One region of the Pectobacterium colocasium genome, then DNA from elsewhere that is predicted to be linked to it. Evidence: predicted binding sites of a transcription regulator. Region 1 holds the regulator's gene; the other holds the start of a gene.

Evidence for each region. Region 1 encodes PurR, which represses purine synthesis genes. Its sites were predicted from a motif close to CANGCAAACGTTTGCNTG; they were not measured.
Region 2: the regulator PurR is predicted to act here: its motif matches at 2,778-2,795, upstream of pyrD (quinone-dependent dihydroorotate dehydrogenase).

What each region holds. Positions count from the first base shown of each region.
Region 1 covers NZ_CP084032.1:2,834,556-2,850,391, forward strand. Annotated here, with positions in the region: gene LCF41_RS12640 (outer membrane lipoprotein) at 1-176, shown strand, start outside; gene slyA (transcriptional regulator SlyA) at 308-745, opposite strand; gene LCF41_RS12650 (DUF1289 domain-containing protein) at 973-1,212, opposite strand; gene gloA (lactoylglutathione lyase) at 1,501-1,908, shown strand; gene rnt (ribonuclease T) at 2,056-2,727, shown strand; gene LCF41_RS12665 (Grx4 family monothiol glutaredoxin) at 2,829-3,179, opposite strand; gene LCF41_RS12670 (C40 family peptidase) at 3,521-4,372, shown strand; gene cydH (cytochrome bd-I oxidase subunit CydH) at 4,476-4,565, opposite strand; gene purR (HTH-type transcriptional repressor PurR) at 4,943-5,968, shown strand; gene LCF41_RS12685 (class I SAM-dependent methyltransferase) at 6,170-7,039, shown strand; gene LCF41_RS12690 (riboflavin synthase subunit alpha) at 7,101-7,736, opposite strand; gene LCF41_RS12695 (MATE family efflux transporter) at 7,979-9,352, shown strand; tRNA gene LCF41_RS12700 (tRNA-Val) at 9,513-9,589, shown strand; gene uca (urea carboxylase) at 10,223-13,828, opposite strand; gene LCF41_RS12710 (hypothetical protein) at 13,979-14,119, opposite strand; gene LCF41_RS12715 (urea amidolyase associated protein UAAP2) at 14,110-14,745, opposite strand; gene LCF41_RS12720 (urea amidolyase associated protein UAAP1) at 14,757-15,491, opposite strand; gene LCF41_RS12725 (ABC transporter ATP-binding protein) at 15,505-15,836, opposite strand, start outside.
Region 2 covers NZ_CP084032.1:2,161,728-2,177,563, reverse strand. Annotated here, with positions in the region: gene LCF41_RS09795 (YcbX family protein) at 1-608, shown strand, start outside; gene LCF41_RS09790 (cell division protein ZapC) at 703-1,290, opposite strand; gene pyrD (quinone-dependent dihydroorotate dehydrogenase) at 1,492-2,502, opposite strand; gene pepN (aminopeptidase N) at 2,871-5,486, opposite strand; gene pncB (nicotinate phosphoribosyltransferase) at 5,710-6,915, shown strand; gene asnS (asparagine--tRNA ligase) at 7,372-8,772, shown strand; gene LCF41_RS09765 (porin) at 9,068-10,171, shown strand; gene LCF41_RS09760 (amino acid aminotransferase) at 10,491-11,681, shown strand; gene LCF41_RS09755 (MBL fold metallo-hydrolase) at 11,759-12,406, opposite strand; gene mepK (peptidoglycan L,D-endopeptidase MepK) at 12,487-13,035, opposite strand; gene ldtD (L,D-transpeptidase) at 13,221-14,960, opposite strand; gene mukB (chromosome partition protein MukB) at 15,512-15,836, opposite strand, start outside.

The DNA of each region.
Region 1 (15,836 bases):
CGGGTCAAAGCGCAACAAGTGCACTGAACCGTACACAGGGCGTAGAGCTGGAAATTCGTCGTGATGACGGAAGTACTATCATGGTAGTACAGAAACAAGGCGATACGAAATTCAGCGTAGGTCAACGCGTTGCTATGGCCAGCAATGGCCGCAGCATCACCGTTTCTCCACGCTGATGCTGTGTGACGATCGCCGCCAACTGCGGCGATCGTCACAACGAATAATCAACTCCCGGAATGAATAACCAATGACAGATATTGGTAATATTACCGGGATTTAATTCTCCCTCTGCGCAACCCAAATTTAGCTACGCTTGATTCTCATGTAATGCCAATATATTTTTCTCAAGGCGCGCAACCAGCAGCGCTAATTCATCAACCTGCTCCGGCGTAATTCCAAATAATACTTCATTACGTGTATGGCTAATTACGCCATTGACTGCCTGTATGATCGGCTCTGCCGATTCAGTCAGCATAATACGTTTTGCCCGACGATCGTGTGCACAAACATGGCGAGTGATTAACCCTTTCTCCTCCAGCTGATCCAGTGTTCGAACCAATGAAGGTTGCTCAATACCTATCGCTTTGGCCAGTTGAATCTGCGATTGACCAGGGGGTAAATGGTATATGTTATGCAGCGTAACCCAGTGTGTTTGGGTTAGTTCAAGTGGTTTTAACCGATGATCGACTAGCGCACGCCATACGCGCACCAGACGGGCTAAATCAGATCCTAATGGCAATTCCATCACCTCTCCTTATTGTTAGCACGCTAAGTTATATCCCTGGATTGCAATCAACTCTGATTTATAAAATAAGAAACGACTTTATTGTTGTAAAAATAGAACCACCGTGAAATGGATTCTATCAAATAAAAGTCTTTTAAAAATGATCTCAGGCTTATTTTATTCAATCGAACGCTCCTGCGTTGCTTAAACAAAATTTCACGTTAATAGATCATCTAAGACAAGATGACTTAAAACAACGATGGCTGACGGGATTCTGCTGGCGTATCGGTTTTCTCTGCACGCTGTGAGCGTTTCATTCTCTGCCGACACAAACGCAGCACATCCTGTTTCTGCGCATCACTCATTTGGCTCCAACTAAAGCGTTCATTACGACTGCGAAAGCAACCGCGACAATACCCGCCTTCATCCACCTGACAAATACCACGGCATGGATTAGGGACCACAAAGAGTTCTAGTTGCTCTGGCACAACACCTCCTGCTACAACTCTATTTATTGAAGCCCTGTTCTTTACCGCTGGCAAGCACAAACGGACAGTCACAATGAAAATAATTAGATAACCATTGTAATAACTGACGATTTTTTTACACGCCCGGCAGCCTAAAAGTGCCCCACCGCGCTATTTCCCCCTCCTGTTAGTACGTTTTAACACAAACCTCACCATAGTGTCGCATTTTTAGCATCATCCCAACAGCTTGGACTCGGCAGAGCCACAACGCTATACTTCCCTTTTGTTGCACTTTTTAACGAGGACACTATGCGTTTACTTCACACCATGCTGCGTGTTGGCGATTTACAACGTTCTATCGATTTCTATACTCAGGTTCTGGGCATGCGCGTGCTGCGCACCAGCGAGAATACCGAATACAAATACACGCTGGCTTTCGTCGGTTATACCGAAGAGAGCGAAGGTACAGTTATCGAACTGACCTACAACTGGGGCGTCGACAGTTATGATCTAGGCAACGCCTATGGTCATATCGCACTGGGCGTTGACGATGTTGCCGCAACCTGTGAGCGTATCCGCAAAGCAGGCGGCAATGTCACGCGCGAAGCTGGTCCGGTCAAAGGCGGCACAACCGTCATCGCGTTCATTGAAGATCCAGACGGCTATAAAATTGAATTGATCGAAAATGCCCACGCGGGTAACGGCATCGGCCACTGATATCTCTCGCATGCTACAGGTGCTACATCGGCACCTGTTCCCTCCCCCTCTTCGTCCCCCTCGCGGTTTGAACCACAACGGCATGCTGCATCTCCAGTCAAAATTTGCAATAATGCGCGCTGCGTTTTGCTAACAATTAAGAGACAAATGGCTGATAAAAGTGATCTGAACGCCCTGAGCGGCCGTTTTCGTGGGTTCTACCCGGTAGTGATTGATGTTGAAACCGCCGGATTTAATGCGAAAACCGATGCCTTGCTGGAAGTGGCGGCGGTAACATTAAAAATGGATCAAGACGGTTGGTTGCAGCCAGATGAAACGCTACATTTTCATGTTGAACCATTCGAAGGCGCGATCCTTGAACCCGCCGCGCTGGCGTTTAACGGCATTGACCCTACCAATCCGCTACGCGGCGCCGTGAGCGAATATGATGCGCTGCACGAAATTTTCAAAGTCGTGCGCAAAGGGATCAAGGAGCAAAACTGCAACCGTGCCATTATCGTGGCGCATAATGCTACATTCGACCACAGTTTCATGATGGCGGCAGCGGAGCGCTGTAGCCTGAAACGCAACCCATTTCACCCTTTCGCCACCTTTGATACCGCGGCCCTCAGCGGGCTGGTGTTAGGACAAACCGTCCTTGCCAAGGCCTGTATTGCTGCGGGTATTGCGTTTGACTCCAGTCAGGCACACTCCGCGCTGTATGATACCAATCAGACAGCCTTGCTGTTCTGTGAGTTGGTTAACCGCTGGAAACGTCTGGGTGGGTGGCCGATTGCGCAGGAAGAACATTCGCTGGAAGACGCGTCAGCCGAAGACTAAAAAGACGGGAAAATCAGAGATAAAAGAACGGGTGCCATAAGGCACCCGTTGGAAGGATTTACGCTCCGGTAATGACGTATAGCATCGTCATTAAGAACGCATTACTCTTGATCGGCCTGCTGTGCTTTGTACTTGTCGGCCGTTTCTTTGATCAGCGGTTGCAGTTCACCACGCTGGAACATTTCAACCACGATATCACAACCGCCAATCAGCTCGCCGTCAACCCACAGCTGTGGGAATGTCGGCCAGTTCGCGTATTTCGGCAGCTCAGCGCGAATATCCGGGTTCTGTAAAATATCAACATACGCAAAACGCTCGCCACATGCAGACAACGCCTGAACTGTCTGTGCGGAAAAACCGCAACTTGGCAATTTCGGGGAGCCTTTCATGTACAGCAGAATCGGGTTTTCAGCAATTTGGCGCTGAATTTTTTCAATTGTCGGTGTCGTCATCTTCTTGCTTCCTTAAACTTATAGGATGGCTAACGTCCAAAACGCTAGCCATGAGCCGCCGTCAGAGGTACTACGACAGCGACATTGACTCAGTGATATTGTACCGATGCCACCAGTCACAAAAAAACGCCATTTTTTGTAGGGATATTTTCCCTGCAAGTTATTCGCCCTTGATGAAATCAACGCCAGAAAGCGTTGATAAATCAATCGAAAAAACAACTATTAACGTTTTTTCACTATTCTGTATGAATAAAGCGACCATGCCCACTTTTTTATGCCGCCGTTTTCAGGAATACTGTGCGGATTGAGCGAGTTAAGGATTATGTTCGGTCACTTTTATTATGCGCTTGTTTATTACTCTTTTTATATTATTTTTCAGCAATCTGTCCCTGAACGTCGTTCAGGCTGCACCGCATACCCCGCATTCTGCGCCAAAGAAAAGCGCCGTTGAAGAAACCAATAAGAAAAGCCGTCAAACAAAGGGTAATGCGAAGTCACCGACACCGATCAAAAGCAAAAAACCAGAACCTACCGCGGTCAGCACGAAAACCAAACCTCGCAGCGTAAACAAATCAACAGAAAAAAAACCGTCACGGACGCAAAGCAGCACGCCCGCACTCGTGAAAAAGAATCTCAAAAAGCTGAAGCCTGAAGAAGAAAAGCAGACAACCGCACAGGCCAGAGTCAAAACCGGGCTGAAGAAAACGACGGTCAAGGGAAAAGCGGAGAAAAATCCGGCGCCTACAGAAAAAGGTATGGCGCTGAGCGCGGCGCATAAAAAGCGTTATCAACATGCCAAAACGACAGCAATGAATAAGTTGATGAGCCAAATAGGCAAGCCTTACCACTGGGGCGGCTCATCTCCTTTTACCGGATTCGACTGTAGCGGACTGGTCTATTACGCGTACAAAGACGTCGTTAAGATCCAGATTCCACGTACCGCCAATGAAATGTATCACCTGCGTGATGCCGCTCCGATTAAAAAGAGCGAGCTGGAAAGTGGCGATCTGGTCTTCTTCCGCATCAACAATCGCGGTGCCGCCGATCATGTCGGCGTTTATCTGGGAGAAGGGAAATTTATCCAGTCGCCGCGTACCGGTTCAGATATTCGTATCAGCAAACTGAGTGAAGATTATTGGCAGGAGCACTACGTTGGCGCGCGTCGCGTAGTAACGCCACAGACAATTCGTTGAGAAATGGATTCGGCATCGAAGAAGAAGAATGATTCAGACACGTTTTATGTAGCTGTAGCATAAACGTGTCTGAATACGGAAATCACACAGAGGCATCGTTCGGTTAGTTCAGCACCGCAACAAAACTGAACACAATGATCATCGCCAGTGCGCCAACCGTTGTCAGCAAAGACATCTTCAGATCTGTATCCATAAACCACTCCTTATTAACGAACAAATTTTATCTGAAAGAGGAAACCGCCCTTTACTGCGAACCCATCCAGGCGGTTAAAACCACAAACAATAGGGTTATTACGATTCTTTCATAATTTTAGTGAAAAATCTCGGACCAATGCATCACTAATAGTATAAATTAGCCCTTTCCCTTTCATGATAAATCGGACACAATCCGCTGTTTATGAAAGCGCTGCGTATCGGTCGAAAAACGTCAACCCAGATCCCTTCGGTATAACATTCGGCATTCTCCTTCTGAAATTCTGTTTTTTAGCTTAGAAGAAGAACTTTAAACGTAGGCAAACGATTAACAATATACTTACGTCTGTAACAGGTAAGTTCAGGAGTCATTTTTAGATGGCAACGATTAAAGATGTGGCAAAACGTGCTGGCGTTTCCACCACAACCGTATCGCACGTGATCAATAAAACACGTTTCGTCGCCGAAGAGACTAAGGCAGCCGTCAGGGCGGCAATCAAAGAATTGCACTATTCGCCCAGCGCCGTCGCACGCAGCCTCAAAGTTAACCACACTAAATCAATCGGTTTGCTGGCTACATCCAGCGAAGCCCCCTATTTCGCCGAGATCATCGAAGCCGTCGAAAACAGCTGCTATGCCAAAGGCTACACGCTGGTGCTGTGTAATTCGCATAACGACATCGGTAAACAGCGCGCTTATCTCTCCATGCTGGCGCAAAAACGTGTGGACGGCTTACTGGTGATGTGTGCCGAATATCCACCTGAGCTGCTGGCAATGCTGGAAGACTATCGCAGCATCCCGATGGTCGTGATGGACTGGGGCCAGATGCATAGCGACTTTACCGATACGATTATCGATAACGCCTTTGAAGGCGGTTATATGGCAGGCCGCTACCTGATCGAACGCGGCCATCGGGATATCGGCGCCATTCCCGGTATTCAAGAACGTAATACTGGCAGCGGGCGCTACCTCGGCTTTTTAAAAGCGCTGAAGGAAGCAGACATCACCGTACGCGAGGAATGGGTGGTTCAGGGCGATTTCGAGCCGGAATCCGGTTACAAAGCCATGCATCAGATTCTCGCGCAGAAACAACGACCAACGGCCGTATTCTGCGGTGGCGATATCATGGCGATGGGTGCCATCTGTGCGGCAGACGAACTGGGTCTGCGCGTGCCGCAGGATATTTCGGTGATCGGGTATGACAACGTGCGCCACGCGCGTTTCTTTACGCCGGCGCTGACCACCATTCATCAGCCGAAAGAGCGTCTTGGGCAGTCCGCCTTCGCGATGTTGCTGGATCGCATTACCAGTAAGCGGGAAGATGCACATGTCATTGAAGTCCATCCGACGTTAATTGAACGTCGTTCTGTGGCAGACGGCCCTTACCTCGACTATCGCCGCTAAGCGCGACGACACGATACAGACAACTTTCTTATTCCTGTCCGCTTCCCTCTCTGCTTCAGCCAATTTTCTTGTATGCTGGCTGAAGTAGTTCTAAATTTAATACCGCGTTTCATTTTCTCTGGTGACAGCCGATACGTCGGCTGCGATAAGTGCTGTCCAGGTATGTTTTACGATACTTTTACATAAAGTTAAGGAGACATGATGGGTTTACCTTATACAGAAGAATGGGATGACGATATCGCGCCCTGGTTCCACATCGTGCAGGACATGTTGGATGTCGCCGATATCACCATCAACGGCTCTCGCCCTTTTGACATCCGCGTGACCCATCCTGGTTTTTTTAAACGTGTTCTGCGCGAAGGATCGCTGGGGCTGGGAGAGAGCTATATGGAGGGCTGGTGGGAATGTGAACGACTGGATATATTTTCCCATCGCGTCCTGCGTGCAGGGCTGGAAACGAAGTTGCCCCGCCGTCTGCACGATCTTACGCGAGTCGCCCTCTCACGTGTCATGAATCCGCAATCCCGCAGACGCGCTCAGATTGTTGGCAAGGCACATTACGATTTAGGCAATGACCTCTTTACCCTGATGCTGGATCCTTACATGCAATACTCCTGTGCTTACTGGAAACAAGCACAGACGCTGGAACAGGCGCAGGAAGATAAACTCGCGATGATCTGCGAAAAGCTCCAGCTCAAATCGGGAATGACGCTGCTGGACATCGGTTGCGGCTGGGGCGGGCTTGCCGAATTCGCCGCACGCCACTACGGTGTGTCAGTTTATGGCGTCACCATTTCCAGAGAACAGCAGATGCTGGCACAACAGCGTTGTCAGAGTCTGAATGTCACGATTGATCTACAAGATTATCGCGATCTCGATCAGCAATTTGACCGCGTGGTGTCGGTAGGCATGTTTGAACACGTCGGACCGCGCAACTATGACCGCTTCCGCCGGATGTTCAGCTACTACCTGAACCTCTGTGCTGGAGCCTTCAGAGCAAGAACACTCCAGCTCTGGCAAGTGGTATTCAGTCTGGATGGGATCGAAGGAGGAGTACGTGTTTCACGCTAGCAGAAGAGAAAAAACCGGACGACGCTGTTCGTCCGGTTTACAGAATCAGGCAACGCAGAAATTACTCTTCTTTGCTCTGGTCGTTCGCCTGCTTGCTCGCCAACACACGCTCAACGGTATCCACTACGGCCTGGGTCTGCGGATCGATTTCAATATTGATGCGATTCCCCAGGCGTTTCTGCCCCAGCGTAGTCCGGTTCAACGTTTCGGGGATTAAATGCACGCAGAAGCGCCCACGAGTTACTTCCCCTACCGTCAGGCTGATGCCATCAATCCCGACAAAGCCTTTATGCAGCACGTATTTCATCAGCGCGTCATCTGCCAGACGGAACCAAATCTGATGGTTATTCTCTGAAACCTGAATCTTCACCACTTCCGCCGTACACATAATATGGCCCGACATGACGTGCCCGCCGATCTCGTCACCGAACTTCGCGGCACGCTCAATATTCACGACATCGCCTTCATGAATATCGCCCAGATTCGTTAATCGCAGCGTTTCTTTTATGAGATCGAAGCTGACACGATCGCCGTCAATAGCGGTTACCGTCAGGCAGCAGCCGTTGTGCGCCACCGAGGCACCAGGTACAAGTCCGGGCAGCAGGTCGGGCGGGAGTTGAACGACATGCGTACGGAAATTGGATTTTTCTTCAATCGACACCACCGGCGCGGTGCCCTGCACAATACCGGTAAACATACGGTTTGCCTCTTAAAAACAAAGAAATGATTTTGTGCAGTGTGCCCGATATTTCGCGGAAAACCAAACCGGAATACTGCACACCGCATGGTCATCGAAACCGTAGCGTAACAAAAAGAATATATTCTCTTCCATGCTGGTTTACTTTCGTTAAGTCGTTACAATGACTCTCTCTTTATCCCGATCTGTTTCTTATATCTAAATTATTTATTCCGCCGTCAAGTCATTCAAGGAAGGTATCCGTGCAACAGTATCTGACAGAAGCGCGTAAATTATCAGCGCTTGCTGTTCCTGTCATTATTGCGCAAGTGTCTCAAACATCGATGGGTGTCGTTGACACCGTCATGGCTGGTGCCTATAGCGCCACCGATATGGCCGCCGTTGCTGTAGGAACATCAATCTGGCTACCCGCCATTCTTTTTGGTCACGGTCTGCTGTTGGCGCTGACGCCCGTTGTCGCACAGCTCAACGGTTCCGGCCGACGCGATCGCATCTCGCATCAGGTGCGACAAGCTTTTTTCCTGGCCGCTATTATTTCTGTATTTACGATGCTGGTGCTGTATCAGGGGGAATATGCCATTAACCTGATGAGCGACGATTCACCAGAGCTGGCGGCAAAGGCCATTGGCTACCTGCATGCGCTGCTGTGGGGCGTACCTGGCTATCTGTTCTATCAGGTTTTGCGCTGCCAGTGTGAAGGGCTGTCCAAAACCTACCCCGGCATGATGATTGGGTTCATCGGGTTATTAATCAATATCCCGATCAACTATGTCTTTATCCACGGTAAATTTGGCATGCCCGAACTGGGCGGCGTAGGCTGCGGCGTCGCTACCGCATCGGTTTACTGGATCATGATGCTGTTGATGATGGCCTACACCCGACGCGCCTCCTGGCTACGCGACATCCGCCTGCATCGTCCAGCATTCCGCCCAGACGTTGCCGTACTCAAACGCCTCTTTGGTCTCGGTTTACCTATCGCGTTGGCGCTGCTTTTCGAGGTCACGCTGTTTGCCGTCGTGGCGCTGTTGGTGCTACCGCTGGGCGTCGTCGATGTGGCCGGTCACCAGATCGCGCTGAATTTCAGTTCGCTGATGTTCGTCCTTCCGCTGTCGGTTGGCGTCGCCACCACCATTCGCGTCGGACATCGGTTAGGGGAAGGTTCGGTCGATAACGCCCGCATTGCCGCGCATACTGGCATCATGGCCGGCGTGGCGCTAGCCAGCTGTACGGCCATTTTCACCACGCTGCTGCGTGAGCCTATTGCGCTGCTCTACAATCAGGATCCGTTGGTGGTGGCAATGGCGTCTCAGCTCATGCTGTTGGCGGCCGTTTATCAAATCTCCGATGCCGTTCAGGCTATCGGCAGTGGCGTATTGCGCGGCTATAAAGATACCCGGTCGATTTTCTATATTACGTTCACCGCGTACTGGGTGCTGGGTTTACCGAGCGGCTATATTCTGGCCTTGACGGATATCGTCGTACCGCGCATGGGGCCTGCGGGTTTCTGGTGTGGCTTCATTATTGGCCTGACGGCAGCGGCCGTGATGATGGTGACGCGGATTCGTTTTCTTCAGCACCAGCCTGTCGCACAGATTTTAGCGCGCGCGGCTCGCTAGATAACGTTTTATCCATTTTGAGTCGAAAAAAACGACACAATGGATACAACCCCAGCAATCGCGCTGGCAAGAGCACAAAATTGCATTTTTCCTCTTGCCAGTTTTCCCCTTGCTCGCTACTATTCGCCTCGCTGTCACACAGGCAGCACGGTATATTAATGCGTTCATAGCTCAGTTGGTTAGAGCACCACCTTGACATGGTGGGGGTCGTTGGTTCGAGTCCAATTGAACGCACCATTTTCCGCTTTCTACACGTTTTACTTTCCAGTATTTCTTACTGAAAATAATCGGCGATATCCTCTGAAGTAACTGCATTTATTCTCTCCACGTAAGATCGATTTCGTTCTGGCTATCCTCACGGTCGCGACACCTATTTGTTCTGACTCAAAGCAACGTATTGAACTTCCTCAGGTTTGTATAGACGCCCCAGCCGTTATGATAAAATCCTTCCGCGAAAATAATATTGAAAGAGTAAATTGCAATGGATTGGTTAAAAGATTACATACCACTGCTCCTCATTGGTGGTGGGATATGGGAAATTTGTCACGTCTATAACGGACTCAAATCTGGCGTGTTAGTCGAGAGAATTAATAGAAAAGACGTGACATTTCATCGTGGCGAATTTTGGTTTAGTTTTTGGATCGGCTTTCATATTATTTTTTCAATAGGCACGTTCGTCGTTAGCCTCTTTCTCATCAGAAAATATTTGCTCCTCCCTGATTGGCTGCAACCGTATGTCTCTCACTTTTATTTGCTCTGATAACCATTAGCCTCAACAACATATCCATGTGACTCTGCATGGTGTTCAAACTTGCCATAGGTAATGTCACGCCAGAGTGTCACTCTGGCGTAAAAGCATGCGCGCCACTGTTATTCCGCCAGCGACTCGATCACCACCACACACTGTCCGGCGCGTACAGATGCACCGGGCTGGCAGCGAATATCCCGCACCGTACCGCGCTGTGGCGACACAATCGGGATTTCCATTTTCATGGATTCGAGAATCATCAGCGTTTCGCCCGCGGCTACCGTCTTGCCGATCTCCGTCGTCACCTGCCAGAGATTGCCGGAAATCGGGCTTTCTACGCCGACCTGTCCCGGCAGGATCGGCGCGTCGTTCGCGTCCTCAATCACCACGTCAACGCTATCCGTCACCGATTGACCGGCAATACGCCAGCGCTCGCGCTCCGCCTCAAACGCCGCTCGCTGGTGCACGCGAAATGCCTCGATGTCTTCCGCTTCCCGCGACAGGAAATCCTGATAGGCGCTTAACGCCAGCTCGCTTTGCTCGATCCGCAGCGGATAGCGCCCCAGCGGGAAATCCCGCCGAATGGATAACAACTCATCGGCCGACACCGGATAGAAGCGAATTTGGTCAAAGAATCGCAGCAGCCACGGTTTGCCATCAAATGCGTCAACGCCGCGATAGCGATCCCACATTTGCAGCGTACGACCAACAAACTGATAGCCCCCCGGCCCTTCCATGCCGTAAACGCACAAGTAAGCACCGCCGATGCCCACCGAGTTTTCCGCCGTCCAGGTGCGCGCCGGATTATATTTGGTGGTGACTAACCGATGGCGCGGATCCAGCGGCGTTGCCACCGGTGCGCCGAGGTAAACATCGCCCAGCCCCATCACCAGATAACTGGCGTCAAAGACGGTTCGGTAAACCTCATCGAGATTCTCCAACTCGTTAATACGACGGATAAATTCAAGATTGCTCGGGCACCAGGGCGCATCACGGCGTACCGTGGTCATGTATTTTTCGATCGCCAGTTGGCAGGCGGGATCGTCCCAGGACAGCGGCAAATAAACCACCCGCGACGGCACGGTCAGATTCTGCTGTGTGCAAACGTCCTGCCATAGCATGGACAGCACGTCCAACAGGTGCGATAGCGAAAGTACCTCAGGGCGATAATGTACCTGTAACGAACGAATCCCCGGCGTCACGTCAATAATGCCATCAAGCGCCAGTTGCTCCAGCGCCAGCATCAGCGCATGGACGCGGAAACGCAGCGCGACATCCAGTTCTGCCGCCCCCACTTCCAGCAGTAAGTGGGTATCGCCGGATAACCGTGCAACCAACCGCTTATCCGCTTCCCCGCTATCCAACACTACCGGGGAAATCAGTGCGGCAGGCGACCAGTCAATCACGATCGGGGCAAGCTGGTCTACCTCAGCCTGGCGTGCCTGCGCCAGCGCGCGCGCCGTGGAGAGCTCGACGGGAATAAAGCGTACGCGGTCACCGGCGTTGAGCTGCCCCAGCGCCCACAAATCGGCCTCGATCACCGTCACCGGACAGACGAAACCTCCCAGACTCGGGCCATCCGGCCCCAGAATAACCGGCATGTCACCGGTGAAATCCACCGCGCCGATGGCATACGGGTTGTCGTGAATATTCGACGGGTGCAGCCCCGCCTCACCACCGCTGTCGCGTACCCATTCCGGTTTCGGCCCAATCAAGCGCACGCCCGTGCGGCTGGAGTTAAAATGCACTTCCCATTCGGTGGTGAGAAAGGTGTCCATATAGGCAGGCGTGAAATAGTCCGGTGCCGCATGCGGGCCGTAGATGACGCGCAGTTCACGTACCGCGGACAACGTGGTGCGCAACGCGTCCGGCAGCCTATCGCCGGTACGTCTATCAGCCAGCAGCGCGAGGTGCAATACATCGCCCGCCCGCAGCGCCCTGCCCGCATGGCCGCCAAATTGCCCCAGCGTGAAGGTGCTTTTACTGCCGAGATACTCCGGCACATCGACCCCGCCGCGCAGGCAAAGATAGCTGCGTACCCCTTGCGCATTCGCCGTCCCTAACCGCAACGTGGCCCCCGCAGGTATCGCAAAGACAGTATCCATCAGAACGGGTTGCCCATCCAAGTCGATAGCGAGAGACGCACCGGTGACCGCCGCTACCGCATCCGTATTAAAACGCAGCGTCGGCCCGTTCATTGTGATCTCCAGGGCGGCCACTCCCGCCGGATTCCCTACCAGACGGTTACCTAAACGTAATGCGCGATCGTCCATCGGCCCCGACGGTGGTACGCCGACCGCCCAGTATCCGAGGCGTCCGGGATAATCCTGTACGGTGGTCTGCGTACCCGCGCTCACCACTTCGCAGGTTGTCGCCTGATAGATCAGCGCATCCAGACAACGCGTCCACGGCTGGCCGCTGGCAAACGGCTCTGCCGCCAGAATCTGACGCAGATAGTCACGGTTGTGTTCCACGCCGTAGAGTCGCGTATCCGCCAGCGCCCGATCCAGCCCGGCCATCGCCTGCTCGCGGGTGGGGGCATAGGCGATGATCTTCGCCAGCATCGGGTCGAAAAACGGGGGGATCTCACACCCTGCGCTCACCCAAGTGTCGATGCGCAGGCGATGATCCTCTGCGGCAGGAAACGCGACTTGCGTCAGTAACCCCGGCGAAGGCTGGAACTGTTTGCCCGGATCTTCCGCGTACAGGCGCGCCTGTATCGCATGCCCCTGAGGGTTCAGACCCACAGCCAAGTCGCGCAGTGGTGGTAAATCCCCTGCGGCCAGTTCGATCATCCAGCGCACCAGATCCACACCCCAGACCTGTTCCGTTACACCGTGCTCTACCTGTAAGCGCGTATTGACTTCAAGAAAGTAAAAACGATCCGTCGCGCTGTCATAAACGAATTCCACCGTCCCAGCACTGCGATAATTCACCGCCTGAGCCAAACTGATTGCCGCCGCGCACAGCGCGTCAGCGACGCCGTCCGGCAGATTGGGTGCAGGCGTTTCTTCAATCACCTTCTGGTTGCGACGCTGTACCGAGCAGTCCCGAACGCCCAGCGCCAGTACATCTCCCTGACCATCACCAAAGATCTGTACCTCCAGATGTCGGGCGCGTTCGATATACTTTTCGATGAATACGCCCGCATCGCTGAAATTGTTCTGTCCCAAACGCTTTACCGTTTCAAACGCGTCGGACAGTTCCGTGGCGCTATAGCAAACGCGCATCCCGATCCCCCCACCTCCGGCTGTGCTTTTAAGCATGACCGGATAGCCGATCGCTTCCGCCGCACGGAGGGCCGCATCAAGATTTTCCAGCAGTTCGGTGCCTTCCAACAGCGGTACGTTGTGCTGCTTCGCCAACGCGCGCGCCGTATGTTTTAAGCCAAATACTCGTAGCTGCTGTGGTGTCGGCCCGACAAAAGCGATCTGCGCCGCTTCGCAGGCTTCGGCAAACGCGGCATTCTCGGACAGAAAACCATAGCCGGGATGGATGGCCTGCGCGCCGCTGCGCCGAGCCGCAGAGAGAATTTTTTCTACATCCAGATAGGTGTACGCCGCCGCGCCCTCCCCCAGGCTAATGGCTTCATCGGCGTCCTGAATATGCAGGCTACTGATATCGGCATCAGAATAGACTGCGACGCCATGGACGTTCATCTCGCGCAGCGAACGCAGAATACGGCACGCAATTGCGCCACGGTTGGCAATCAGAAGTTTGTCGAACATACGCTAGACTCATGCAAGGGCGGGTCGTCCCACCAAAATGCGATCCGCATGATGGTCGTCCATCACGCTAACAGTCAGGTGCTGCTGAAACAGCGGGTAAAACGGGTCATGCTGAAACAGATAGAACTGAAACAGGCTATCGAGTCGGTATCACGGGGCGTTGTCCGTTCGGGCGTTAGCCGACGGCAGGTAATAGCGATTTGCCCGAGCCTCCATCGCGCTCACCAGCCACGCTTTCACTCGCTGCCAGCGCGTACGTTTCTCATCGCCGCGATCCGACATCAATTCCATATCAGCACCTCCGCTGGCGTCGGGTTCCAGCCATTACACGGGTTATTCAACTGCGGGCAGTTGGAAATCAGCACGATGACGTCCGTTTCAGCGCGCAGCTCCACATATTTCCCCGGTGCAGAAATGCCGTCCTCAAAAGTCAGCCCACCTTCCGCCGTTACTGGCACGTTCATAAAGAAGTTGATGTTTGCACTAATGTCTTTTTTATTCAGGCGACCATCGTGCAGGCAGGCACAGAGAAAGTTATCGCGACAGCTATGCATGTAGCGTCGGTCGAGCGCATAGCGCACGGTGTTGCTCTCCTGCGCACAGGCTCCGCCCAACGTGTCATGGCGACCGCAGGTGTCGGCGACAATCGTCAGCAGCGGGTTGCCAAGGTTGGAATACAGCACGCTGCCCGTCGTCAGGTAGACGCTATTCTGGCGACGCAGCGTGCGTTGTGGATCATAGCGTTCACGCGGATCATCGACGCGATAGAACAGCGTATCCACCGCCTGATTGCCTTCCAAATCCAGCAGCCGCAGCGTCTGCCCCTGCTTCACTTCAAACAGATAGGGTTCTCCGGCAGGAATCACATGGCGGAATACCGCGTCCTCGGCCGTTTTATTGCTGGCAATTAACGTCATGTCCGGCCTCCTTACAGGCAAAAGCGTTCGGTATTGTGAAACGCGCGTGCATTTTCCTCACGGAACGCACGGCAGTACGCAGCGACATCCTCGCCTTCCGCCCGGCTCCAGGTGAGTGCAATCGGGCGCGGTGCATACGTCGGGTTAGGATCCATCGGGTGTTGCAGGGCGGTCAGCACCACCAGCGTATCCATCGGCGCATACAGCTCGATGTAGTCCCCCGCCTGAGAATGATTGGCGTGAAAATGAAACTGCCCCTGCGCATCCGCGGTGATTTTGCTGAACAGGTTGATGGTCATCAGCAGATCTTGCAGATTGAGATTCCATTTCCCCATCTCGACCAGCAGGTTATCCATGCCATTACGGAAAAAACCGTTGCGCAATTCCTGATAACGCCCCTGCCCGTATTTCTCCTGCACTTCCTGTGCATTGAGCACACCGCCGAAGCTGTCGTGCCAGCCGCAGGTATCGGTAATGATTGCCGCCAGCACGCGTCCCATATCGGAATAGAGGCAGTGCCCAGCCGTTAATTTGGCGGTATGTTGCCCTTTCAGGGTATCCGGCAGGTTCAGGCGTTCGCTGGTCTGGTGCGCGTTAAACAGCAGCAGGCCAACATTGCCGCCGCCTTCCAGATCTTCGATACGCAGAATCTGTCCACGTTTGAGAATGAAGGAGGTATGGCCTCCGCCCGGCACTATTTCTTCATCAAATGTTGTTCGGCCTGTCGATGTCTGTATCGCTGTCATAACCGAAAGCTCCTTAAATGGGGGATGTCGCCACGCTGACTGCAGGAGGCACTAGCGTCAGCGCACGCTGGCGCGTAGCGAGACGCTCCTGATTAAGCGGGATGTCATAGGTAATACGTGCGCCATAGGCTTCCGGCGCATGCGGGTCGACGCGCACTTTGTCGAACACCAGCAAACGCGTGCCGAGATGGAAACCTTCCGGCAAATCGTGGGTGACCATAAAGACCGTTAAGCGAGTTTCTCGCCACAGCTCCAGCAGCAGCGTGTGCATATCGCCGCGAATACCCGGATCCAGCGCTCCAAACGGTTCATCGAGCAGCAGGATGCGCGGCTGGACAATAAACG
Region 2 (15,836 bases), 670 kb from region 1:
TTAAAATCGAGCAATTTCGCCCCAATCTGGTGGTGACAGGCGCGGACGCCTTTGCCGAAGATAGCTGGAAGACTATTCGTATTGGCGAGGTTATTTTTGACGTCGTCAAACCCTGTAGCCGCTGTATTTTCACCACCGTCAGCATCGAACGTGGCCGTAAGCACCCATCAGGAGAACCGCTGGCAACGCTGCAATCGTTCCGCACTGCGGAAAACGGCGACGTTGATTTTGGACAAAATCTGGTCGCCAGAAATACGGGCATCATTCGCGTAGGTGACACGCTGGAAGTCTTAGCCACCAAACCGCCACGTCCTTACGGTTCAGGTCAGGTGGTCGAAAGCCTTGCGGTTCCCGAAAAAAGTGAACAGGCTGTCACCCTTCACTATCAGGGAAAAATATTACAAGGGAACAATCAGCAGATTTTGCTGGAGCAGTTGGAGCAACAGGGCATTCGCGTCCCCTATTCTTGCCGGGCAGGACTATGCGGGTGCTGTAAATTGACGTTAGTCAGCGGGGAGGTTTCCGCACTGAAGCAAAGCGCTATCAAAGGAAACGGCGAAATTCTTAGCTGTAGCTGTATTCCGCAGAGTGACCTTCATTTGCAATAGAAAAGCATCTGTACTGCAATAACCTCTGTACTGTAATAACCAAAGACAAGCCAACGCACATGCAGCGTGAAGTATGACGGGTATAGCCGAGGGTTTAGACGACCTTGGCGTACTCAAATGCCGACGTGCCTTCACCCAATGTGGTTTCCCACTCAACGCTATTCTGCACAGCGGCAGGCATTAATCTGTCGTGCATGATTTTTATGGCATCACCCAACCCCATCGCCTTCCCATTTAATGACAGTTGTTCTTGCGCCAGCAAGCAGAGACAGGCTTTATCTCCTGCTTCCGCCACCAGAAAACAGGCCGTTTCATGGGTCTCAGTGAGCTGTACCTGCACAATATCCCCCGCCTGCGGCGAATGGGTCACAGCATCCGGCTGTTGGATGAAGTGCCAGCTTTTCGGCATTAACGGTTTGAGGAATCGGGTCGCCACCAGCGCGTTCAAGACTAATTCGCCTTGAAGGTCGCGGTGCAACGCCGCTCTCTGGCATTTGTCGTTATAAGTAAAAAATAACGCGGCGTCGTCAACGCAGAAAGCACATTCATTGAAAGCATCCGGCGTTAACATTTTAGAGGGAAAACGAGAACGGAATAACATGCCGTTAGCCAGATCCAACATCAGGCGATCGTGTTCGGTATCAAAATACCAGCGCCAGTTATCGTCAGGTTTTAACTTCATATTATTTACCCTTCGTCTTCACAGTAGAAATATCAGAAATGGCTGATTGTGTTTTCTTACACTTCATTAAGTGTTCATCGACATAAACGTCGCGGTAAGAAAATCAGACATCGGTTGATAGATTATTTACGCAAACGGATAAAATATAGACTAGCTGGGGGGATAAATAAACCCCCAGCTAAAAATGAAAGGAATGTCGGATTAAATATGTGTAACGATATCTTTAATCAGACGAGGACCGTGGAAAATAAAGCCAGAATATATCTGTACCAGCGATGCACCAGCCGCCATTTTTTCACGTGCGGCGACCAAAGAATCAATTCCGCCAACGCCAATAATCGGTAAACGTCCGGCTAATTCCTGTGACAAACGGCGGATAATTTCCGTGCTGCTGGTCTGCAATGGACGACCGCTTAATCCCCCGGTCTGCCCACAGTGGTTTAATCCCTGAATCAGTTTTCTATCAAGCGTGGTATTCGTGGCAATCACCCCGTCGATGTTATGCCGAACCAGACTATCGGCAATTTGGATCAATTCTTCTTCAGAAAGATCCGGCGCGATCTTTACCGCCACGGGGACATATTTCTGATGTCTCTCTTTTAATTCCGCCTGCTTGTTCTTTATCGCCAGCAAAAGATCGTCCAGCGCTTCACCATATTGCAGGCTGCGTAACCCCGGCGTATTGGGTGACGAAATATTGATCGCGATATAGCCAGCGTGGGGATAAACCTTATCCATGCAGATCAAATAATCGTCTTTACCTTGCTCAACCGGCGTATCTTTATTCTTGCCGATGTTGATCCCTAATACACCGCCAAAGCGCGTTTGCTTTACATTCTCAACCAGATAATCCACGCCTTTATTATTGAAACCCATCCGGTTAATCAACCCTTCCGCTTCCACTACGCGGAATAATCTCGGCTTATCATTACCAGATTGTGGGCGCGGCGTTACCGTCCCTACTTCAATAAAACCAAACCCCATTGCGCCTAATGCATCAATACATTCGCCGTCTTTATCTAATCCCGCCGCCAGACCAAGTGGGTTTTTAAAAGATAATCCCATGCAGGTAACCGGCTTAGTCGGAACAGACTGACGGACGAGAAATTCAAAAGGCGTGTTGGTAATACGGCGTAATTGTTGGAAGGTCAGCTCATGTGCACGCTCTGGATCGAGCTGAAACAGGGCTTTTTTGATAACGGGATAGAACATATTGTCTCCTGAGATCCCTATCGCAAAGGTATCTTGCCTACGCTGAAAGTAAGCAATAGTGGATTAGCGCTTGATAATAACGTTACGTCACGCTGTGGTAAGGGATAGATCGTAAAGACGCTGCAAGTACATCCCTGTAAGCTCGAGCCGCGCCATCCCTGGCGCGGACGCTTTACTCTTCTATCCCCTACCACCGTTATCATTCCGCAAAAAATAATCGTCACAATCTAAGATTATGAATTCACGGTCGGTGATGGTAGTGCCATCTCTGCGGAAAGTAAAACGTTTGCGGAAGTGAGAAATGGCATAAGAGAGAATGCCACACCCGGCAGGATACCGCGTGTGGCTGTGCTAATAGCGTGGCAGGATTAGTCTTGCAGTGCCTTGCTGATCTTCTCGAACAAATCACCGGACAGATTTTCCAACGTCTTCAGTTGCTCCAGCGCCTGACGCATTTGCGCCTGACGTTTAGCATCATAGCGTTTCAGGCGGATCAACGGTTCGATCACCCGAGCCGCGACCTGCGGATTGCGGGTGTTCAGATCGCTCAGAATCTCCGTCAGGAAGCGATAACCACTGCCGTCTTCAGCATGGAAAGCCGACGGATTAGCGGCCGCAAACGCCCCTACCAGCGAACGAAGACGGTTAGGGTTATTCAGGCTAAATGAACGGTGTTGCAGCAACTCACGCACGCGGGTCAGCACATCGGCGGCCGGGCTAGTGGCTTGCAGCACAAACCATTTATCCATAACCAAACCATCCTGATGCCAGCGGTTGTCAAACTGCGTCAGCAATTCATCACGCACTGGCAACTGTGCCTCAACCGCCGCCGACAGCGCGGCCAGCGAATCAGTCATGTTATCCGCCTGACGGAACTGCGCCTGCACCAGTTTATTCGCCTGCGCTTCATCGCTAAATGCCAGATAATGCAGGCAGACGTTGCGCAGCGCACGTTTACCCATATCCGCGTGCTCGATGCGATACTGTGGTGCCTGATTGGCGTGATACACCGCCAGCCACTCATCCGCCATCTCTTTCGCTATTGTGCGCGTCATGCTCTCACGTACAGCGGCGATCGCCGTCGGATCGATGACGTCAAACAGCTCGGCAATCTCATTTTCGCTTGGTAATGTCAGAATCTGAGAGGCCAGCATCGGATCCAGTTTTTCATCCAGCAGTACGCCACGGAAAGCATCGACGACATGCATCGGCACGGAAAGCGGCTGCTTCTGCTGATAACGGGAAACGTTCAGACGGATATAGTTAGCCAACAGGCTCTGTGCTGCATCCCACCGTGAGAACGCATTGCTCGCATGACGCATCAGGAACGTCAGCTGTTCATCGCTCCAGGCATAGTTCAGTTTTACTGGCGCAGAAAACTCACGTAATAAAGAAGGAATCGGACGGCAAGGCACCTGATCGAAAATGAACGTTTGCTCGGATTCGGTGACATTAAGCACCGACGCCAGCAGTTGGCCGTCTTTCTGTAACGGAATCACCTGCCCTTGCGGATCGTACAGTTCGATATCCAGCGGAATGTGCAGCGGCAGTTTGGCTTGTTTATCGGCACCAACGGGCGTCATTTGGCTCACGCTCAGCAGATATTGTTGCGTCTGCGGATCGTAGTCATCACGCACGGTCAGCACCGGCGTACCTGACTGGCTGTACCAACGGCGGAACTGCGTGAGATCGACACCGGAGGCGTCTTCCATTGCCTGCACAAAGTCATCACAGGTTGCCGCACTGCCGTCATGACGCTCAAAATACAGACGAATACCTGCCTGGAAACCGTCTTCACCTAATAAGGTGTGCATCATGCGGATCACTTCCGATCCCTTTTCATAGACCGTCAGCGTGTAGAAGTTATTCATCTCGATCACCTGATCGGGACGAATCGGATGCGACATCGGGCTGGCATCTTCGGCAAACTGCGCGCCGCGCATGACACGCACATTATCAATACGATTCACCGGACGCGATCCCAGATCGGAACTGAACTCCTGATCGCGGAACACCGTCAGCCCTTCTTTCAGGCTAAGCTGGAACCAGTCGCGGCAGGTCACGCGGTTACCCGTCCAGTTGTGGAAATATTCATGGCCGATCACCGCTTCAATGTTCAGATAATCTTTATCCGTCGCAGTTTCTGCCTTGGCCAGCACGTATTTAGAGTTGAATACGTTCAGCCCTTTATTTTCCATCGCCCCCATGTTGAAGAAATCAACAGCAACGATCATATAAATGTCGAGATCGTATTCCAGGCCAAAGCGCTCTTCGTCCCACTTCATCGCATTCTTCAACGAAGTCATCGCCCAGCCGGCACGATCGAGATTGCCACGGTCAACGTACAGCTCCAACGCCACATCACGGCCAGAACGTGTCGTGAAACGATCCTGAAGGACATCAAAATCGCCGGCAACCAGCGCGAACAGGTAGGCCGGTTTCGGGAATGGATCCTGCCACTCAATCCAATGGCGGCCGCCTTCCAGCTCCCCTTGCGCCATGCGGTTGCCGTTAGAGAGTAAATAAGGATAGCGTGCTTTATCCGCCGTAATGCGCGTAGTGAATTTTGCCAGCACATCCGGCCGGTCAAGATAGTAGGTAATATGACGGAAACCTTCGGCCTCACACTGCGTACACAGGGCTTCACCGGATTGATATAGCCCTTCCAGCGCGCTATTGGCGATGGGATTGATTTCCGTTTCGATGCTGAGCGTAAAACGCGCAGGGAGTTGCGTCAGGATCAGGCCATCGTCCTGCTGCTGATAATGTGTCCACGGCTGCCCATCAACGCTCAGCCCGATCAGAACCAGCCCTTCCCCATCCAGCTTCAACGGCGCGCCAGCCTCCCCTTGCAACACCACCTGACTCACGGCTTTTACGCGCGTTTTCTCGGCATGGAGATCGAAATCCAGTGCAATATCGGTAATGGTATAATCCGGCGCACGGTAGTCATGGCGATATTTTATTTGCGGCTGTTGATTCATATAAAGTTTCCACCTCGTCATAAGCATCAAAGATCAAGTCTAAGCCTGTTATCTTAATGTTACCACGACAAAATAATGAGGATAATCATCGTACCGTGGTTCGCGCCCGCACGTCTCGCTATGTTGTCGTAATGTAATAAACGGATAATCAAGGTATACTGGCCGGACATTGCTGATTGTCCCGATGGTGGATATGCATCTTACGAGGATGCTGTAACGCATTATGACTTTGCACACTTCCCCGATTCTACACGCATTGCTGGATACCGACGCCTACAAGCTGCACATGCAACAGGCGGTGTATCATCACTATTATGATGTTGACGTTGCAGCTGAATTTCGCTGCCGCGGTGATGAGTTATTAGGCGTTTACGCCGACGAAATAGCCCATCAGGTCGATCTGATGCGCTTCTTGTCATTAAGTGATGACGAGTTTACCTATCTTTCTTCTCTGCCGTTCTTTAAGCCGGATTACCTGCACTGGCTGCGAGGCTTTCGCTTTAATCCGCGGCAGGTTTCGATCAAGAATAACGCTGGCAAGCTGGATATCCGCATCACCGGACCGTGGCGTGAAGTGATTTTGTGGGAAGTTCCCCTGTTGGCGGTCATCAGTGAAGTCGTGCATCGGCATCGCTCGCCCGACGTCACAACCGAGCAGGCTCTCGCCCGACTCTCCGCCTCGCTGGAGAGCTTCCGCCAAAACAGCGCGGATGTGGATCTCAGTCGCTTCAAGCTGATGGATTTCGGCACGCGTCGGCGTTTCTCTCGTGATGTCCAGCAGACGATTGTGACGGCACTGCAAGCTGATTTCCCTTACCTCATCGGCACCAGTAATTACGATCTGGCACGCCGTTTGGGTATCACACCGGTCGGCACACAGGCGCACGAGTGGTTTCAGGCTCATCAGCAAATCAGCCCAACACTGGCCAACAGCCAGCGCGCCGCACTGCAAATGTGGCTGCATGAATATCCCTCGCATTTAGGCATCGCATTAACCGACTGCATCACCATGGACGCCTTCCTGCGTGATTTCGATTTGCCGTTCGCTGAAGCCTATCAGGGGCTGCGTCACGATTCCGGCGATCCGGTCGATTGGGGAGAGAAAGCCATTGCACATTATCAGCGCCTGAATATCGACCCAATGAGCAAAACGCTGGTCTTCTCCGACAATCTGAATCTGGATAAAGCGCTGACGCTGTACCGTCATTTCGGGCAACGCGTGAATCTGGTGTTTGGTATCGGCACGCGCCTGACATGCGATATCCCCGGCGTGAAACCGCTGAATATCGTCATCAAACTGGTGGAATGCAACGGCAAACCGGTGGCAAAGCTCTCCGATAGTCCGGGTAAAACCATCTGCCAGGATCAGAACTTCGTGTGTGAGTTACGCAAAGCGTTTGACCTGCCTCGTGTGAAAAAGGCCAGTTAAGCTTTCCCGTATACCCTAAATAATTCGAGTTTCAGGACAAAACGAGTTCGTTTTGAATAACGCGAAGCGTTAGCCCTTTAGGGCGATGCTCATTTATGAGCATCGTAACGCGGCAAGAGAGGGAATCCCGACGAGCTTACTTAAGTAAGTGATTCGGGTGACTGACAAATCTGCCAGAGGCAGATTTGAACGCTGCTTGCAGCGGCCCCAACGGGGCGAGGTACACGTTAGTGTGCCGAGTAGCGTAGCCAACGCACATGCAACTTGAAGTATGACGGGTATTTGACCAACTTTGCAGCAGATTCACTGTGATACGCGAAAACTTCGCGCCATTCCGGTGATTTCTGCTTGTGTCCTGTTGCATCGCAAGTAACATAGCAAATGGCTCGGATTGGGCCATTTGGCGTTTTAACCACGATATATTTCTTAAACACGATTAATTAAAGAGAGAATTTTATGAGCGTAGTGCCTGTAGTCGATGTACTGCAAGGCCGTGTCGCCGTTGACAGCGAAGTCACCGTGCGCGGCTGGGTACGTACCCGGAGAGATTCTAAAGCCGGTATCTCCTTTATCGCCGTTTATGACGGCTCCTGCTTTAATCCGTTACAGGCTGTCGTTAATAATAATCTCTCCAATTATCAGGATGACGTACTGCGCCTGACCACCGGTTGCTCCGTAGAAATCACCGGTAACGTCGTCGCCTCTCCGGGTGAAGGACAGAGCTTCGAGCTGCAAGCCACCCACGTCAACGTCGTCGGCTGGGTTGACGATCCCGATACTTACCCGATGGCGGCAAAGCGTCACAGTATCGAATACCTGCGTGAAGTGGCGCATTTGCGTCCACGCACCAACCTGATCGGTGCCGTTGCGCGCGTTCGCCATACGCTGGCACAGGCCATTCACCGTTTCTTCCATGAGAACGGCTACTTCTGGGTATCTACCCCGCTGATTACCGCATCCGATACCGAAGGTGCGGGTGAAATGTTCCGCGTTTCTACCCTCGATCTGGAAAATCTGCCGCGTACTGAACAAGGCAAAGTGGATTTCAGCGAAGATTTCTTCGGCAAAGAAGCGTTCCTGACCGTATCTGGCCAGTTGAATGGCGAAACTTACGCCTGTGCGCTGTCCAATGTGTACACCTTTGGCCCAACGTTCCGCGCGGAAAACTCAAACACCAGCCGCCATCTGGCTGAGTTTTGGATGATCGAACCGGAAGTTGCTTTCGCCACGCTGGATGATGTAGCCGGTCTGGCTGAAAACCTGCTGAAATATGTTTTCCAGGCCGTACTGAACGAGCGTGCCGATGATATGGCGTTCTTTGCCGAGCGCGTCGATAAAGAAGCTATCACCCGTCTGGAAAAATTCGTCAGCTCCGATTTCGCTCAGGTGGATTACACCGATGCCGTCGAAATCCTGCTGAACTGCGGAAAACAGTTCGAGAACCCGGTTTACTGGGGTGTTGACCTCTCCTCCGAACATGAGCGTTATCTGGCGGAGCAGCACTTCAAAGCACCGGTTGTGGTTAAAAACTACCCGAAAGACATCAAAGCTTTCTATATGCGTATGAATGACGACGGTAAAACCGTTGCCGCGATGGATGTTCTGGCACCGGGCATCGGTGAAATCATCGGCGGCTCTCAGCGTGAAGAGCGTCTGGCGCAGTTGGATAGCCGTCTGGAAGAGATGGGTCTGAATAAAGAAGACTACTGGTGGTATCGCGATTTACGTCGTTACGGCACCATTCCCCATTCCGGTTTCGGTTTAGGTTTTGAACGACTGATTGCCTATGTTACCGGTGTACAAAATGTGCGCGATGTGATTCCTTTCCCGCGCACACCGAGGAACGCCAGTTTCTAAATAAAAATTTAATATAAGTAAAACAAATATGTAGAAAAGAAGAGTCGGGTTTTCCGGCTCTTTTTTTTTAATTTTTGTTATGTCTCACAAAGTTCCCTGAAATTTACATTTAGACACACATTATTTCCATTTATTACGTGATTACGAAGTTTGTAGCATCTTTAGGGTGGATTAACGGACGTGTGAATGGAAAACTGCGTTCAGACACAGGAAGACACCAAACTTTCAGGAATAGTTCCGTAAAGAATTATTTATGGCAGTGGCAGGTGTCTAAATAACACCAATGAGGGTAATAATGATGAAACGCAACATTCTTGCAGTAGTAATCCCAGCTCTGTTAGTCGCGGGCACCGCCAACGCAGCAGAAGTTTATAACAAAGACGGCAACAAGCTGGATCTGACTGGTAAAGTTACTGCTAAACACCTGTTTTCTGATGACAAGAATAACAATGGTGATGACACCTATGCTCGTCTGGGCTTCAAGGGTGAAACTCAAATCGCGAGTGGCTTGACTGGCTTTGGTCGTTATGAAGCGCAATTTGCGGGCAACAAAGAAGAAGGGCAAAGCACCAGAACGCGTTATGCGTTTGCCGGCCTGAAATTCGCTGATTACGGTTCTTTCGATTATGGCCGTAATCTGGGCATTGCATACGATGGTATCGCTTATACTGACGTTCTTCCTGAATGGGGTGGCGATCAGTCTAACTCCGATAACTTCCTGACTGGCCGTTCTACTGGTGTTGCTACTTACCGTAACGCTAATTTCTTCGGTCTGGTTGATGGTTGGAATTTTGCTGTTCAATACCAAGGTAAAAACGATTCTGATACCTTGAACGAAGGTAACACTCGTAAACTGTCTCGTCAGAATGGCGACGGCTGGGGTATTTCTTCCTCTTACACATCAGATATCGGTTTAGGTGTTGTTGGTTCTTACGCTGCAATTAACCGTACTGCTGATCAAAATGCTACCATTACAGGTAAAGGTAAAAAAGCAGAAGCTTGGGCTACTGGCCTGAAATATGATGCAAACAGCATCTATTTAGCAGCAACATATGGCGAGTACCGCAATGTCAGTTTCATTGAAGATATCCCGGTTACCGGCGGTACAATCGACACATTCGCTGACAAAACTGAAATTTTTGAAGCCGTCGCTCAATACAATTTTGATTTTGGTCTGACACCTTCTCTGGGCTACGTTCAAGCTAAGGCAAAATCATCTAACGGCGCAGCTAGTGTGAATGACTATATCAATAAATATGTTAGCTTGGGTGCAACCTATGCATTCAACAAAAACATGTCTGTTTACACTGAATACGACATCAACCTGATCAAGTCTGACAATGTTTACGGCATCAACGACGACGATAAAGTTGCTCTTGGCCTGACTTACCAGTTCTAAGTTGGCATCGCATAACGTAACGAGTTAATCGTTCGTCTTGCATGAAAAGACAGAGCTTCGGTTCTGTCTTTTTTATTGAGTGCCAGATAACCCTCCTTCGGTGTCCTCACTAGCAATGTTGAAAAACGCTTACCGCGTTTTTTTGGTTCCAGCTTTACGCCACGCTGCGCCAATTATTCTCGTCTAACCAGTCTTTTATTTCGTCTCTTTCCTCCTCCCTGTTATTTCCCTTTCTTTTTGACATCAACGGTTGGCAAAGCCTTTTACTGACGGTACTCTGAGAATTCTTATTTCATCTCAGTTATGGAACATTCTGGCAATGTTTGAAAATATCTCTGCCGCACCGGCCGATCCTATTCTCGGGCTGACCGATCTTTTCCGCGCCGATGACCGCGCGAATAAAATCAATCTGGGTATTGGTGTCTATAAAGATGAAACCGGCAAAACGCCGGTTCTGACCAGCGTCAAAAAAGCAGAACAGTATCTGCTGGAAAATGAAACCACCAAAAATTATCTGGGCATTGACGGTCTGCCAGCATTCGGTCAGCGCACGCAGGAGCTATTGTTTGGCAAGCAGAACGCCATCATTGCAGACAAACGTGCCCGTACAGCGCAAACCCCAGGCGGAACGGGCGCGTTGCGCGTAGCAGCCGATTTCATTGCCAATCAGACGTCTGCAAAACGCATTTGGATCAGTAATCCAACCTGGCCAAACCACAACAACGTCTTCTCTGCCGTCGGTTTGGAAGTGTGCCAATATGACTACTACGATGCAGCGAACCACGCGCTGGATTTTGATGGCTTGCTAAACAGCCTGAACGCTGCCCAAGCGGGTGACGTGGTGCTGTTCCACGGCTGTTGCCATAACCCAACCGGTATCGACCCTACCGCTGAGCAATGGGCTACGCTGGCTGAACTGTCAGTAGCGAAAGGCTGGTTGCCGCTGTTTGACTTCGCCTATCAGGGCTTTGCGCGCGGTTTGGAAGAAGATGCGGAAGGCCTGCGACTCTTCGCCGCGCAGCACGATGAGCTGATCGTATGCAGTTCGTACTCTAAAAACTTCGGTTTGTACAATGAGCGCGTCGGTGCCTGTACGCTGGTTGCTGCCGATGCCGCAACGGCAGATAAAGCATTCAGCCAGGTGAAAGCCGCTATTCGCGCAAACTACTCTAACCCTCCGTCACACGGTGCGACCGTTGTAGCGACCATTCTGGGCAACGACGCCCTGAAGACCATTTGGGAGCAGGAATTGACGGCGATGCGTGAGCGCATCCAACGCATGCGTCAGCTGTTCGTGAACACCTTGCAGGAAAAAGGCGCGCAGCAGGATTTCTCCTTCATCATCGACCAGAATGGAATGTTCTCATTCAGCGGTTTGACTAAAGAGCAGGTTCTGCGTCTGCGTGACGAATTCGGCGTTTATGCGGTGAACTCTGGCCGTATCAACGTTGCAGGAATGACGCCGGAAAACATGGCACCGCTCTGCGAAGCGATTGTTGCCGTACTCTGATGCATTTAGCGATCAAAAAAGCCGACACAAGTGTCGGCTTTTTTATTTCTGTTCTTTACTGATAAAGGGAGCTGAAATTACCAAATCGCCGCATCTTCACGCAGGAAAGGATTGGTTTTACGCTCATGTCCTAAGTTCGACATCGGGCCGTGCCCCGGAATAAACGTCACATCGTCACCCAGCGGTAGCAGTTTATTTTTGATAGACGCAATCAGCGCCTGATGATTCCCCTGTGGGAAATCGGTGCGACCCACGCCGCCGTTAAAAATAACATCGCCCACCTGTGCCAGACGCGATTCCGCATCAAAGAAAACAATATGGCCGGGGGTATGACCAGGGCAATGAAAAACGGCCAGCGTTGTCTCCCCCACCGTCACTTCATCCCCTTCCTGTAACCAACGTGATGGCGTCAGCGGTGCACACTCTTCCAGACCAAACATCCGGCTTTGTGCAGGTAACCCTTCCAGCCAGAATGCATCTTCAATCTGCGGGCCAATAATCGCGACCTGATAGTGTTCAGCCAATTCGGCAGCCGCGCCCACATGATCCAAATGACCATGTGTTAACAGAATCTGCTTAACCGAAATCCCTGCGTCCGCAACGGCACGTTTAATTTTCTCTGCATCACCACCGGGATCGACAATCGCCGCGTCATTCGTTTTTTCACACCATAACAACGTGCAGTTCTGGCTAAATGCCGTCACTGGGACAATTTGATATTTCATATCACTCCATGTTGAATAAACTGAGCGGCTCGCGATGTCTTCGCGAGCCGAATCAAAAAAGTGTAGCGCTGCGTAGCGAATTACCAGGTGCGGACTGGGCCGGTATCGATGTGAACGAAATCGCTACGTGGGTAGTAGCCCACCCCACCTGCACGCATCTTCATCGCTGCTTTACGAATGTTAGCCAGTTGAACGCCTTCAATATGGAAATCCATCGCCTGCCCTTTCGTGTGGTAACTCTGCTTTGCCACACCCCTGCTATGCGCACGTAATTCATTATTCGTATCTATCGCGCGATAACCGGAAATCAGCTGTACGGGCTTATTGGTGCCCAGCATGACCTGTAAACGATAGAGCTGATCGAAAAGCTGGGGGTCAATCGTTTTGACTTTATTGGCGCGATAATCGCGGAAAAAGTGATTCAGGCGGGAGAGTTCTGATTTGTTATACCGTTTGCCATCAAAAAATTCCGTTTTTAGCCGTTCTCCGGTATTCAGATTGTCCAGCGTCAAAATTCGTGGTCGGGGCGTAGATAACGTTGCAAATGCCTGACCGGGAAGCAGTGCGATACCAAACGCGGCACCACCCAGTGCAAGCCACTTACGGCGATGATTGTCAATGTGATCCATAGAACAAGTACCCTGGCTAAAAAACGGTAATAAGTATAAAAGGGGGCGCAAAACGCACCGCCTTGAACCTTAACTGCCAGAGAAAAGTGAGTCAACCCGCTTTGCTTACGGGTTTGCGGGAGATCGCATCGATCCCCCGCAAAACGATAAAATACCAATACCACTAATGTCCGTATTTTCAATACTTACTGAAGCAACAACCCAGCTCTGGAGAGCACTTTCGTCCCGGCTCGGGCAGTATCATCATAATTGTAAATATCTGTGCGGAACTGCGGCCTGCCATCTTCCGCTACCCACGCCGTCAGATAATAGAGATTGACTGGAATCCGGTGTTTCATTGAAACAAAGGTGGTATTCCCCTGATCCAAGGTGGAAGAAATACGACTATTATTCCATCCCGCATCCTGCAATAGCATGCTAGCCAATTCCGATGCCTTATTGACCCGAACGCAGCCGGAGCTCAGCGCCCGAATATCACGTTGGAACAGATTGTGATTAGGCGTGTCGTGCAGATAAATGGCTTCCGAATTTGGCATATTGAATTTATAACGTCCCAGTGAGTTATTCGCCCCAGGCGCCTGACGCAGGCGATAAGGGAAGCGCTCTGGTGACACAACTTGCCAATCGATCATTGAGGGATCAATCACTTCTGCATCCTGACTCCAGCCGGACAACACCGTATAACCATGCCGCTGTAGGTAACCGGGGTCGCGCACCACTTTAGGAATGATATCCTGTCGAATCAGCGTCGTCGGGACATTCCACGGCGGATTGACCACCACGTTATACAGCGAGCTGCTCATCAACGGCGTCTTACGCTTAGGTTGCCCAACAATGACACGCGACGATAAACGCTCAGCACCATCCTGATAGTAGATCAGCGAATAATTGGGGATATTCACCATAATCCCGGTGTGCACATTATCCGGCAGCAGGCGCAGACGCTGAATATTCAGCGCCAGCAGCGTCGCACGCATTTGCGGGGACACATTGAGCCAATCACGCGTACGCTTACCAATGACGCCGTCGTCCTCCAGCCCTTGCCAATGCTGGAAACGTTTCACCGCCTCAACCAGTTCTCCCGAGTAGAGATCGCCACCCGCCGCATCGCTATACGCCAGCGGAGCCTGCCCGTTTGCTACCGTTGTCGCGGCGGCATTTTCGTTAAACAGCGTAATACTCTCCGTTGACGACAGCATACCGGTACGTTGCAGAATTTCACGCAGTACCGCCAGCTCCCGGCTCTGTTGTTCCGGACGCAGAGACTCCGTCATATTCAGGCTCGGCCACGGACGATTATCCGTCAGCATCGTTTTCAGCGCCTCATGCATTTTGGCGTACTGCGAGTGCTGCGGTGCCAGCGAAACCACATAGGCGGCGCTGGTACCGGATTTAACGGCCTGTTGCCACTGAGACACAATATTGATTGCTGGCGATTGCAAACGATAAGGCACACTGCTGTACAACCAGTCATTGCCGTTGCGTTCGACGCCAGAGACGAACTGCAAATAGCCCAGCATCGCATCGGATAAAACAGCATCACGCGCAAACCCGGTCAATTGCGGATCGGTCAGCCAGGTCACCCACGTGGTGAACTGCGGTTGTACGCCCGCGATCGCTACTTCAGCAAGCTGCTGTTGAAACTGTTGTACCGCGCGGTTATCCGCCCACATCGGTTGCATCTGATGTTGGGCATAAAGCGATGATAAATCAGAGAGATAATGTAACGTCATACCGTGCGGCAGCGCTGACAGAAGCCCTGCACGACTATTTTCGACGGACACCACGCCTGAGCTTTGTGCTAAGCCAGATACCACCGTCGGAGATGCTGCCAGCACCGAAAACGAAGGAGACAGGCTTCCGACCCAAATACAACCCACGCGCAACAGCAGCCTGACCATTTTTCGTTTATGTAACAACAACATCCATTTATCCCCTGTACTTATTAATCACTATACCCGTCATACTTTAAGCTGCTTGTGCGTTGGCCGCCCTTACTCACCCCAGTCACTTACCTGTGTAAGCTCCTGGGGATTCGCTCGGTTGCCGCCTTCACGCAACTCGAATTATTTAGGGTATATGCTTTTACGACAATCCACATTGAACATGGAAATAACAAACCGAATTCGCTCGCACTGGCGTAAGCTCATTTTTTCGTTTCCTATTGTAGAAAACGATAAAGAATGAAAGATGATCGTTTTTTATATAGCGCCCGCTATTCATGGTCGCAACGGTACAATATACAACCGCAAATCCTTCTACAGCCTGCACTCGTTTTATCGTCAGTATATAAAGAGAAAAATATTTTTGCTTCTTCTTCTGGTTATTATCTTACGAGTTTGATGCACCTATTCGCTGGCAGCATTTTCTTTACGTAGGTTTTTATGAAAAAAATAAAGCCGCTTAAAAAAGCGGCTTTATCATTATAGAGGAAAAGTGCTGCCACGTTGGCAACGATAAACGTTATTGCGCTTCACTACGAGGCTTGCTCTTGCGTCTCAGGCGCGTCTGCGCCAAAACCACGCAGCCCGACCACATGGACGTGCTCGTTGTTTTGGTAGACTTTACGCACCAACTTATACGTCGTCCCTTTTTCGGGGCTGATATTTTCCGGTGCTGCGATAACCAACTGCATCTCCAGACGATCGCAAAGCTCGAATAGCGTGGCAATCGATTTGGCATCCAGACGTGCCGCCTCATCGAGGAAGAGCAGACGGCATGGAATAATATCTTTGCCACGCAGGCGCTTAGACTCTTCTTCCCAGCTCTGCACGACCATGACCAGAATTGACATCCCGGTA